One region of the Rhizobium sp. P1_C7 genome, then DNA from elsewhere that is predicted to be linked to it. Evidence: predicted binding sites of a transcription regulator. Region 1 holds the regulator's gene; each other region holds the start of a gene.

Region 1 (4,188 bases):
GACACCGCCCTCGCCCTGAACGGGCTCGATAAGGATAGCCGCCGTTTCGTTGGTGATGGCCGCACGAACGGCTTCGACATCGCCGAACGGAACCTGATCGAAGCCAGGCGCCTTGGGACCGAAGCCTTCGAGATACTTTTCCTGTCCGCCGGCGGCGATCGTCGCCAGCGTGCGGCCGTGGAACGCGCCTTCGAAGGTGATGATATGGAACCGCTCGGGATGACCCTTCGAATATTGGTAGCGGCGCGCGGTCTTGATCGCGCATTCGAGCGCTTCGGCGCCAGAGTTTGTGAAGAACACCTTTTCCGCGAAGGTTGCACTGGTCAAACGCTTGGCCAGCGTTTCCTGGCCGGCGATCTCATAGATATTGGAGAGGTGCCAGACCTTGTCGGCCTGTTCCTTCAGAGCGCCGACGACATGCGGGTGGCCATGGCCGACGGAGGTCACGGCGACGCCCGCACCGAAATCGAGATATCGTTCGCCAGTTTCGGTAATCAGCCACACGCCCTCTCCTCGCTCGAACCGCAACGGGGCACGAGAGTAGGTATCATAAAGCGGCGCGGCTTCAGCCATGGCGCGATCTCCTGTCATTGGCAAACGAGCAACCGGACTCCGGCTAAGAAGCGGGTCCGAAAAATTAAAAATGCCGCCTTTCGGCGGCGAGCAGCACTATTTACTTTTCGCACTGCGATGTCAACAAAACTGAGCTTTTACTGCATGCGTCAAGCTGCCATTCGGGTCACCCTGACCTATCAACAGCTAATGTTGCAGAAATGACTCTCACGCCCAGCAAGTTGGGGAAAACTTGAGATTCGATTCTTCGGGATTCAACCGACTCTTGTCACGGAGTCGGCCTCACACTAGGTTAAAACTCAATTACTAGACTGCATGCGGCGGAACTAGTCACCAACATCGAGCAAGCGTTTGTTGCTTCGGATGCGTCCGAGGCAGCGGTGAAGGATTCTGCCTACACCAACGCAATTAAGGCGGAGACAGGGGCATGAACTGGACAGACGAGCGCGTTGAAAAACTGAAAAAGCTTTGGGCCGAAGGCCTTAGCGCCAGCCAGATCGCAGCACAGCTTGGCGGAGTCAGCCGCAATGCTGTAATCGGCAAGGTCCATCGGCTGTGCCTGCCGGGCCGCGCCAAGGCTGGCGGCACTGCGGCAACCGCGAGAACACCCAAGCGCGCCACATCGGCGCCGCGCGCTCCGAACTACGCATCCCGGATCGCCACCCGCACCGTCACTCGCCAGCAGGGCGCGACGTTGCTGAAGGAAGACATCGAAATCGATGCGATCGAGGAGGTGAGCTACCGTCCTTCTTCAAATGTCGTCCTGCCGATCTCGCGGCGCCTCGGCCTGACGGAACTGACCGAGCGCACCTGCAAGTGGCCGGTCGGCGATCCACTGAAGGACGATTTCCACTTCTGCGGCTGCGAGTCCCCGGACTCCTCGCCCTACTGCACCTACCACCAGCGCATGGCCTACCAACCGGTCAACGAGCGCCGCAGGGCAGCCAACCGCGTCGCCTGATCCGGAAGCCGGATAAACAAACAGAAACGGGCCTTCGCGGGCCCGTTTTTCGTTTGTTGTGGCACTGAAACAGCTCAGACTTCCATGGAGTACCCGGCACCGCGAACGGTGCGGATGACATCCTGCATATTGGAGAAGTTCAACGCCTTGCGCAGGCGGCCGACGTGGACATCGACGGTGCGTTCGTCCACGTAGATGTCATGGCCCCAGACGCCGTCCAGAAGCTGCGAACGCGAGAAAACGCGACCAGGCGAAGCCATCAGGAATTCCAGAAGGCGGAACTCGGTCGGGCCCAGGCGGACTTCGCGGCTCTTACGATGGACACGGTGCGTTTCGCGGTCGAGTTCGATATCGCCGCATTTCAGCAGAGACGACAGAACCTCGGGCTTTGCGCGGCGCAGCATCGCCTTGACGCGAGCAACGAGCTCCGGTGTCGAGAACGGCTTGACGACGTAATCGTCGGCGCCGGTCGAGAGGCCGCGAACGCGCTCATTCTCCTCGCCGCGGGCCGTCAGCATGATAATCGGCAGACGTTCGGTTTCCGGCCGCTGACGCAGCCGCCGGCAAAGCTCGATGCCAGAAACGCCGGGCAGCATCCAATCGAGGATCAGAAGATCGGGCGTTCGCTCCTGAAGCCTGATCTCGGCCTCATCTCCGCGCAGAATGGTATCGACCTCGAAGCCTTCGGCCTCGAGGTTATAGCGAAGAAGCACGCTGAGCGCCTCTTCGTCTTCAACAACTGCAACTCTTGGGATCATTCGTTTCGGTCTCCTGGGGATGCGGTTCCGGAACGGTTATTCCGTGACAGCACCAACGGTGTTGGCGGTGTCGTCCTTCGGACGTTCGCCTTCCGGCTGGGCGCCGGTCGCCATGTAGTAGATGGTTTCGGCAATGTTGGTGGCGTGGTCGCCGATGCGCTCGATGTTCTTGGCGCAGAAAAGGAGATGCGTGCAGCTGGTGATGTTGCGCGGATCTTCCATCATGTAGGTCAGCATCTCGCGGAAGAGCGAGGTGTACATCGCGTCGATTTCCTCGTCGCGCTCGCGGATCGATTTCGCCTTGTCGGCGGCGCGGCTGGTGTAGACGTCGAGCACTTCCTTGAGCTGGACGAGCGCCAGTTCGGAGAGGTGTTCGAGGCCACGGGCAAGCTTGCGCGGAACGCCGCTGCTCTGAACGGCAATGACGCGCTTGGCCGTGTTCTTTCCAAGATCGCCAACGCGCTCCAGGTCGGCCGCGATACGGATCGAGCCCATGATCTCGCGAAGGTCGGCAGCCATCGGCTGGCGACGGGCGATAGTGATGATCGCCTTGTCCCCGATCTCACGCTCCGCGTGATCGAGGATCACGTCGTCGGAGATGACTTTCTGTGCAAGCGACGTATCGCCGTTGACCAGCGCGCGGACGGCGTCCGACACCATCTGCTCGGCGAGGCCGCCCATTTCCGAAATACGGCGGGACAGGAATTTCAGGTCGTCGTCATAGGCGGAGTAGATATGTGTCGATGCCATAGGGCTTATCCTTGAATGTCCTGAGGGTTTCCGACGCCGGCGATCAACCGAAGCGGCCCATGATATAATCCTGGGTGCGCGGGTCGTCCGGGTTGGTGAACATCTTGTCGGTATCGTTTTCCTCAACGAGGTTGCCGAGGTGGAACATGGCGGTGCGCTGCGAAACGCGGGCCGCCTGCTGCATCGAGTGCGTGACGATGACGATCGTGTAGCTCTCGCGCAGTTCGTGGATGAGTTCCTCGACCTTTGCGGTTGCGATCGGGTCCAGCGCCGAGCAGGGCTCGTCCATCAGAATGACCTCCGGGCTGACTGCGATAGCGCGGGCGATGCACAGACGCTGCTGCTGGCCACCGGACAGGCCGGTTCCCGATTCATGCACGCGGTCCTTCACCTCGTTCCAGAGGCCGGCGCGCTGGAGGCTCTGTTCGACGATCTGGTCCATGTCGGACTTGGCCTTGGCGAGACCGTGAATGCGCGGGCCGTAGGCGACATTTTCGTAGATCGTCTTCGGGAACGGGTTTGGCTTCTGGAACACCATGCCGACGCGGGCGCGCAGTTCGACGACGTCGATATCCGGATCGTAGATATCGTCGCCGTCGAGTGTGATCTTGCCGGTGACGCGGCAATTGTCGATCGTGTCGTTCATGCGGTTCAGGCTGCGCAGGAAGGTGGACTTGCCGCAGCCGGACGGGCCGATGAGAGCCGTCACGGTGTTTTCGCGGATGTTCAGCTTGACGTCGAAAAGCGCGCGCTTGTCGCCGTAGTAAACCGAGACGTCCTGGCCGATCATCTTATACGGAATGGTATTCATCTTCTGATCAAGCGCCTTCTCAACTGCTGCTTCCGTCAACATGTTCATGATGTTTACTCCGTTTACCAGCGGCGCTCAAAGCGACGACGCAAGAGGATGGCTCCAAAGTTCATGACGATCAGGAACAGGAGCAGGACGATGATGGCGCCTGAAGTGCGCTCGGTGAAGGCGCGCTCGGCTTCGTTGGCCCACATGTAGACCTGCACCGGCAGAGCCGTGGAAGGGTCGAGCGGGGTGGTCGGAGCATTGGCCACAAAGGCGACCATCCCAATGAGGAGCAGCGGCGCGGTTTCGCCGAGCGCGTGCGCCAGACCGATGATGGTGCCGGTCAGGAT
Region 2 (4,188 bases), on a different contig from region 1:
CCCCCGCCGCGCCGCCGATGTTCGGCGACAATGACGACGACGGCGCGCCGACGGTTGAGAAGAGCGCCATCACCAAGATCATCGACAAGTATTCCGCGATCTACAAGGTTCCTGCATCGCTGCTTCACCGCGTCGTGCATCGCGAAAGCCGTTACAATCCGAAGGCCTACAACAAGCGCGGCTACTTCGGGCTCATGCAGATCAAGTACAACACCGCGAAATCCATGGGCTACGACGGCCGGCCCGAGGGCCTTTTCGACGCCGAAACCAATATCAAGTACGCGGCAAAGTATCTGCGTGGGGCCTGGCTCGTCTCTGACAACAGCGAGGACGACGCGGTCCGTCTCTATGCCCGCGGCTATTACTATGACGCAAAGCGCAAGGGCATGACGAACATCGCGCACGGCAATTACTGATCACGGCTGCTGATTGCCGGCCGGCAGGGCGGCCAGAACGTCCCTCACGAGCGCCTGCGGCCTGTATTTGAGCCAGCTGGGCGTCAGCCCCAGCCTGACGACGACCAGATTGGCTGACGGAACGATCGCCATGCTCTGCCCGTCATGCCCCTCCAACCAGAACGTATCTGCCGGAAGCAGGCAATCGCAGCCTGTGCCGCTGCCTGGGGGCCTCAGCCAGGCCTGCAAGCGCGTATACGCTCCGTTCGACGTCAGTGTCGGCGTCCGCATCATGCCGACGAAGCCTTCGGGCAACAGCCGCTGTCCGTTCCAGACGCCGTCCTGAAGCAGGAACTGGCCGAAGCGCGCCCAATCCCGGGCAGTCGCGTAAAGGTATGAACTGCCGACAAACGTGCCGCGCGCATCAACTTCCAGCACCGCGCTCGCCATGCCGAGAGGGCCGAACAGAGCCCGCCGCGGATAGGCCAGCGCCGTCTGTTCGTCGCCGATCCGATCCATCCAAATCCTGGAGATCAGCACCGAGGTACCGCTGGAATAGTTGAAGCTTTTTCCGGGGTCGGTCAGCATCGGCAAACTTGCCGGAAGCGCCGTCTGGTCGGGATCGAGATATAGCATGCGAGTGACGTCGGCCACGGTTCCATAGTCTTCGTTGAACGCCAGCCCGCTTTCCATCCCCAGGAGATCCCTGAGTTTGATCTGCGCGCGCCTGTCGTTCCTCCACTGCGGGAACAGCGCGGCATCGTCGAGCCTGATCTTGCCCTCCATCATCAATCGCCCAAGGATCGCGGCGTTCACCGTCTTGGTCATCGACCACCCGATCAACGGCGTGCCTGGTCCAAATCCCGTGCCGTAGGCTTCCGCGATGATATGCCCGTCATGAACGACAACGGCCGCGCGCATGTTCTTGCCAGCCAGATCCCTCCTCGCCAGAAGGGCAGCAATCCGCTCGTCCCTGGCGCTTTTAACACCGTCCGCCGCCACCCGGATTGCATTGTCCGGGAGGGCGGCGGCTGCCGGTTCGTCAGGCACGGCACGTCGCGCAGCGTCGAAATTGCCGTCGGGAACGGCCGTGCATCCAAGGCGCTCGCGATAGATCGCATGGTTGGGGGCAAACAGTCCGAGGATCCGGGCCGTGACCCGCTTTTCCCCTCGGTCGACATCGATCCGTACCAGTCGCAACAGCGGATTGCCCGGCGCCTGAACATCCTTCGACAGCACCATGTCCGGATCGCGCCCCGCCAGGAAGACGTTGGAGCACACGATCTTGGCTGCATAGCCATCGCCAACGAGCAGAAGCTCCGGCGGTCTGACGTACAACCACCCGGCGCCGACAACGGCGACGACGCCGAGCAGAGCGGCCAGTGTCTTCAGGATAGGCCGAACACGTCGCATATGTGCTCCTCCATCGGGGCGAAGAAAACAGGTGGGGCACCAAATTGTGCAACGCCGTACAGCGGCCATCAAGGCAAATTCCCACAGGCCACGTCATCAAACTGTAGCGCCGTCGCGTTAAACGCGCTGAACGCTAAAAGGTTGAGAGAAACATATGACGGAATTTGCACCGGATGCCGGCTTCCGCAAGAACCGGAAACTCAAGGCGGCTCTTCTGCGCCACAAGGTCCTCTCAAAAGAAGGCCTTTCGGAGCGGCTCTTCGGGCTCCTGTTCTCCGGCCTCGTCTACCCGCAAATCTGGGAGGATCCGGATCTGGACATGATGGCGATGGAGATTGAGCCACATCACCGCATCGTGACGATCGGCTCCGGCGGCTGCAATATGCTCGCCTATCTCTCGCAGAGCCCGGCATCGATCGACGTCGTCGATCTCAATCCACACCACATTGCCCTCAACCGCCTGAAGCTTGCCGCCTTCCGGCATCTGCCCGCTCGCGCCGACCTCATCCGCTTCCTTGCCACGCCAGGCGAGCCATCCAACAGCAAGGCATTCGACCAGTTCCTGTCTGCCAATGTCGACGAAACGACACGCGCCTACTGGAACGGGCGCAACTTCGGTCGCCGCCGCGTGACGGTCTTTGACCGCAATATATACAAGACGGGCCTTCTCGGCCGTTTCATCGGCGCAGCACATCTGCTGGCGCGCCTGCACGGCGTCGATCTCACGGAGATGACGCGCGCGCGCACGCTGCGTGAGCAACGCCAGTTCTTCGACGAGAAGATTGCTCCCCTGTTCGAAAGGCCGGTGGTGCGCTGGATCACGGGCCGCAAGAGCTCCCTCTTCGGCCTTGGTATTCCGCCGCAGCAATATGACGAGCTGGCAAGCCTTACCGCCGATCACTCGATCGCGCCGGTCCTGCGGCACCGTCTCGAAAAGCTCGCCTGTCACTTCGAGATGCGCGACAACTATTTCGCCTGGCAGGCCTTCGGCCGGCGCTACGCGCCGGAGGGCGAAGGTCCGCTTCCGACCTATCTGAGGCCCGAGCACTATGAGACGATCAGCGCAAACGTCGATCGCGTCAGCGTCCACCACGCAAGCTTCACCGAACTGCTCGCGAGCGAACCGGCCGATTCGCGCGATCGCTACATCCTTCTCGACGCGCAGGACTGGATGACAGATCAGCAGCTGAACGACCTGTGGTCGGAAATTACCCGGACGGCGCGCGATGGCGCCAGGGTGATTTTCCGCACGGCCGCCGAAAAGAGCATTGTCGAGGGCCGGCTGTCGCCGGCCGTTCGCGACCAGTGGGTCTATCTGGCGGAACGCTCACGCGCGCTGACAGCGCTCGATCGCTCCGCAATCTATGGCGGGTTTCACATCTACGGAAAAACGGCGTGAGCAAGATCGATGCAACCACCGGCGCATCGGCCGAAAACCATGCCGACCTGATGGACGGCATGTACCGCTATCAGCGCCATATCTACGACCTCACCCGCAAATACTACCTGCTTGGTCGCGACCAGACGATAAGCAACCTCGATGTGCCGGCCGGCGGCACGCTCCTGGAAGTCGGATGCGGAACGGGCCGCAACCTGGCGCTTGCCCACGAGCGCTATCCCTTGGCACGTCTCTATGGCCTTGATATCTCGCAGGAAATGCTGATCTCGGCGCGCAAGACCTTCGCCACCAAAGGCACGAGCGCCGATTTTCGGGTTGCCGATGCAACGGCCTTCACGCCGCACGAATTCGGCGTCGAAGGCTTCGACCGCATCCTGATCTCCTACGCTCTCTCGATGATCCCAGATTGGGAACGGGCGATCGATGCCGCTGCAGCTGCACTCAACCCAGGCGGGCAGCTTCACATCGTCGATTTCGGCCAGCAGGAAGGCCTCCCGGACTGGTTTCGCACCCTCCTTCAGTCATGGCTCGCAAGATTTCATGTGAGCCCACGGGCCAACTTGCACGCTGTCGTGCGGACCCAGGCGGAGCGGCATAACGCGCGGCTGGCATTCCAGACTATCGGCGGTGGCTACGCCTGGCGCGCAACAATAATTACGGAAGGCTAATATTTAGCTTGAAACTAACCGAATTTTTACGTTGATATGGTCAATAGAGGGGCATCTCTCGCTGGACGCGTCTATCACGAAGGTCAAGCTGTGGGGCAAAAAGATCATTCGGTTCACGACGGAACACCTATGCGCCGGCTTCTGCTTTGCGTCTTGCCATTGGCCATCATGCTGGCCGGTTGCACGTCATCGGGTTACGACTTTCTCGAAACAGCGTCCATAAAACCCAAGACAAGGTTCAAGGACACCGATCCGCAGGACTTCGGGGCAAAACACCCGCAGCAGAATGCCGTTCACGGCATCGACATCTCCA
Region 3 (4,188 bases), on a different contig from region 1:
AGATCGCGCTTTCGCCGTGCATTTCGCCATCGACTTCCAGCTCGGGCGCGCTATCGCGAACCAGCTGCAACGCGGCACGCATCTTCGTCGCGCTTTCGGATTCCCGCGAGCCGAAATTCGAATGCGAGACGAGCGCGGCGCGCGGCGTAATCCCGAACCGTCTGATTTCCTCTGCCGCCAGGATCGCGGACTCGGCAATCTCCTCGGTGGTGGGGTTGAAGGTCACGTAGGTGTCGGTGAAGAAGGTGGCCCCACGCTGCGAGATCAGCAGGCTAAGGGCCGAAAAGTCACGGACGTCCTTCCGTTTGCCGATGATCTGGCGAACGTCGCGCAGGTGCTTCTCGTACCGGCCTTCCAGACCGCATATCAGCGCGTCGGCTTCGCCGCGCTTGAGGGCCAACGCGCCGATGACCGTCGTATTGGTACGAACGATCGTGCGCGCGGCCTCGGGGATGACGCCACGGCGGCCGACCAACGAGAAGTAAAGGTCGACATATTCGCGGAAGCGCGGATCGTCTTCCGGGTTGATGACATCGAAATCCAACAGCGGCCGGATGCGAAGTCCGTAGCGCTGCAGGCGGGTTTCGATAACTTGTGGGCGGCCGATGAGGATCGGTTCGGCAATCCCTTCTTCCAGTAGGACCTGTGCCGCGCGCAGCACACGTTCGTCTTCTCCTTCGGAGAAGATCACGCGCTTGCGCTCGGCATTTTTCGCTGCGGCGAAGATAGGCTTCATGACGAAGCCGGAACGGAAGACAAAGCGGTTCAGCTGATCGAGATAGGAATCGAAATCGGTGATGGGTCGCACCGCAACGCCGCTTTCGGCCGCTGCCTTGGCGACGGCCGGTGCGATACGCAGGATGAGGCGCGGATCGAACGGCGAGGGGATGAGATAGTTCGACCCGAAGACCGGCGTTTCGCCGGAATAGGCGCGAGCAGCGACGTCGGACGGCTCCTCGCGGGCGAGTGCCGCGATGGCGCGAACGGCCGCCATCTTCATTTCCTCGTTGATCGTCACAGCGCCGCAATCCAGTGCGCCGCGGAAGATATAGGGGAAGCAGAGGACATTGTTGACCTGGTTGGGGAAATCCGACCGGCCGGTGCAGATCATCGCATCCGGGCGCGCTGCGCGGGCGAGGTCCGGCATGATTTCAGGCGTCGGGTTGGCAAGCGCCATGATCAGTGGTTTTTCGGCCATCTGCGCCAGCAGTTCCGGCTTCAGCACGCCGGCGGCCGAGAGGCCGAGGAAGACGTCCGCGCCACCGATGTTTTCTGCCAGCGTGCGTGTGTCGCTCTTCTGTGCGTAGACGCACTTCCATTCGTCCATCAGTTCGACGCGGCCCTCATAAACGAGGCCCTCGATATCATGGACCCAGATGTGTTCGCGTTTGGCACCGAGCGTGACGAGAAGATTGAGGCAGGCGAGGGCGGCCGCCCCGGCGCCCGAGGCGACGATCTTAACCTCCTCGATCTTCTTGTTGGCGAGCTCGAGGCCATTCAGGATTGCAGCCGCAACGATGATGGCCGTGCCGTGCTGGTCGTCGTGGAAGACCGGGATCTTCATCTTTTCGCGAAGGCGGCGCTCAATCTCGAAGCATTCCGGCGCCTTGATGTCTTCCAGGTTGATGCCCCCGAAGGTCGGCTCCAGGGAAGCGACCGTCGACACCATCTGTTCGACTGTCGTGGCGTCCACCTCGATGTCGAACACATCGATATTGGCAAATTTCTTGAACAGGACGGCCTTGCCTTCCATGACAGGCTTGGAGGCAAGCGGGCCGATATTGCCAAGGCCCAGAACCGCGGTGCCGTTGGAAATTACGGCAACGAGGTTGGCGCGCGAAGTATAGTCGGCAGCCGTCTCCGGATTGTCGCGGATGGCGAGACAGGGTGCGGCCACGCCCGGCGAATAGGCGAGAGCGAGGTCGCGCTGGTTGCCGAGCGGCTTGGTGGCCTGGATCTCGAGCTTGCCCGGACGGGGATAGCGGTGAAAAAAGAGCGCCTGCTCGTCGAGGCTTCCACCTGCCATGTTGTTTTCCGTCTTGGACTTGTCGTGATGATCCATCATCGCCTCCGGGCTGCCGCATATGCTGTCGTTGGTGCGCCTTCAATACATCAATAAAAACGCGGGAACAGTCAGAATTTCGGTTCTCTCGCGAAAACAGCGCTATTGTGGACCCAAGCTGTGAACGCCGGGCATTGCGGCCGAAATCCAGCCAAACGCGCCAATGTCATCATCCTGAAACACGAGTCTGGTTTTCAGGGGCTAGATGAACAATGGGACACGGGCAGGATGCTTGTGAAGGACAATATGGATACCCGCCACTTCCGTACGCTCTTTATCTCCGACGTGCATCTCGGCTCAAAGGCCGCGAAGGCTGACTTCCTTCTGGATTTTCTCAAGCATCACGACGCCGATACGATCTTCCTCGTCGGCGACATCGTCGACGGTTGGCGCCTTAAACGCAGCTGGTACTGGCCACAAGAATGCAACGACGTGATTCAGAAGCTGCTGCGCAAGGCGCGCAAGGGAACTCGCGTCGTCTATATACCCGGCAATCACGACGAATTCCTCCGTGACTTCCCCGGCATGCATTTCGGCGGAATCGAAGTCGCCGAACGCATGATTCATGACGCGGCCGACGGCAAGAAATACCTTGTTCTGCATGGCGACGAATTCGACGTCGTCGTCCGCAATGCGCGCCTGCTCGCCTACCTGGGCGACTGGGCCTACGACATGGCGATCATGATCAATGTCGGGCTCGCCGCGGTGCGCCGCCGCCTCGGCATGCCCTACTGGTCATTCTCGGCATGGGCGAAGCTTCAAGTGAAACACGCCGTGAACTTCATCGGCGAATTCCAGCGGGTCGTTGCCGATGAAGCACGCAAGCATGGCGCCGATGGCGTAATCTGCGGGCACATCCATCACGCCGTCATGGAAGATATGGACGGCATCCGCTACATCAACACCGGCGATTGGGTGGAGAGCTGCACGGCGATTGTCGAACACGAGGACGGCACCTTCGAACTGATCGAATGGAGCAAGATCGGTGACGTGGAACCAACTCCTTTGGCAATCGAACATCACGAGAAACGGGAGCTGGACCAGCAGGCCGCGTGATGGGTTTGTCTGTCGCGTTTGGGTGTTCGCGGCCACTATGCCGTTGCCTTATCGCGACAGGCCAGGTTTATTTTTGAAAACGGTTTGGGAAGGCCATTTCTCGGCATGGTCGCCCTTGGGTTGACGTGTTAGGCAGCGTCTAGTTTCCCTCAGGTTCGACCGATGATTCCCGCCCAAAAAGCCCCTGCAGCCGAGGGCGCGCCTGCGCACTTCCGATTGCTGAGTGCACTATCGTACTGTGCGCCGCTACTTGTGAACGGCGTTGCCCTGCCGTTCTTTCCGGTCTGGCTCGTGCTTCACAAATTCGACGACCATGAAATCGGCATCATCCTGGCGGTCCCGATGGTCGTGCGCGTGCTGGTCGCGCCCATCGTCGCCATGTACGCGGACCGTATGAAGGAGAGGGCGGACGTTCTTCTGTTTTCGGGCGGCCTTTCGCTGCTGACCGCAATCGCGCTTTACTGGACGAGCACGTTCTGGCCTGTCATGATTGTCTATACCGTCCAGGGGGCAACATTCTCCCCCTATGTCCCTGTGGTCGAGTCCATCGTCATCTCGGGCGTCCGGCGTTGGGGCCTCGACTATGGCTCGATGCGCGTCTGGGGGTCGGTGGCATTCATCGTCTCGACTCTGGCCGGCGGGCAACTGATCGGTCGCTGGGGCGGGCAGATGGTCCTGCCGGTGATGATATTCGGATTTGTCATGACGATGGTCATGGCCGTGTATTGTCCCCGCATCGGCCCGACTCGGCGGCGTGGCACGCCCGTCGACATTCCTTCGGCTACGGGCAGTTCGCTGCGGCAGCCACATCTGCTCGTCCTTCTGATCGGCGTTGCCATCCAGCAGGCAAGTCACGCCGTGGTCTATACGTTCGGCTCGATTTATTGGCGCGATCTGGGCTTTTCGGGAGCTGAGATCGCCGTACTGTGGAGCGCCGGCGTTGCCGCCGAAGTTACTGTCTTCTTTCTGTCGAAGCGATTGAGCCGCAGATTCGATGCCTGGACGCTGATCCGCTTGGGGGCTGGCGTGAGCGTCTGCCGTTGGATCCTGTTTCCCATGCATTGGGGGTT

What was found. The regulator PhoB, encoded in region 1, activates phosphate uptake and scavenging genes when phosphate is short. The targets are predictions, from matches to a motif close to TGTCATNNANCTGTCAT.
Region 2: AC1D2R_RS16575 (BtaA family protein) is a predicted target of PhoB. The motif match lies at 1,900-1,916, and genes of this name have one in related genera.
Region 3: AC1D2R_RS04045 (UDP-2,3-diacylglucosamine diphosphatase) is a predicted target of PhoB. The motif match lies at 2,227-2,243, and genes of this name have one in related genera.

Annotation. Positions count from the first base shown of each region.
Region 1 is NZ_JBFUAL010000001.1:469,001-473,188, reverse strand. Features, by position in the region: gene AC1D2R_RS02370 (acetylornithine transaminase) at 1-573, opposite strand, end outside; gene AC1D2R_RS02365 (GcrA family cell cycle regulator) at 1,001-1,534, shown strand; gene phoB (phosphate regulon transcriptional regulator PhoB) at 1,609-2,292, opposite strand; gene phoU (phosphate signaling complex protein PhoU) at 2,329-3,042, opposite strand; gene pstB (phosphate ABC transporter ATP-binding protein PstB) at 3,086-3,901, opposite strand; gene pstA (phosphate ABC transporter permease PstA) at 3,916-4,188, opposite strand, start outside.
Region 2 is NZ_JBFUAL010000009.1:227,507-231,694, forward strand. Features, by position in the region: gene AC1D2R_RS16565 (transglycosylase SLT domain-containing protein) at 1-416, shown strand, start outside; gene AC1D2R_RS16570 (serine hydrolase domain-containing protein) at 417-1,808, opposite strand; gene AC1D2R_RS16575 (BtaA family protein) at 1,963-3,207, shown strand; gene AC1D2R_RS16580 (class I SAM-dependent methyltransferase) at 3,258-3,875, shown strand; gene AC1D2R_RS16585 (glycoside hydrolase family 25 protein) at 4,005-4,188, shown strand, end outside.
Region 3 is NZ_JBFUAL010000002.1:186,626-190,813, reverse strand. Features, by position in the region: gene AC1D2R_RS04050 (NADP-dependent malic enzyme) at 1-2,062, opposite strand, end outside; gene AC1D2R_RS04045 (UDP-2,3-diacylglucosamine diphosphatase) at 2,309-3,118, shown strand; gene AC1D2R_RS04040 (MFS transporter) at 3,281-4,188, shown strand, end outside.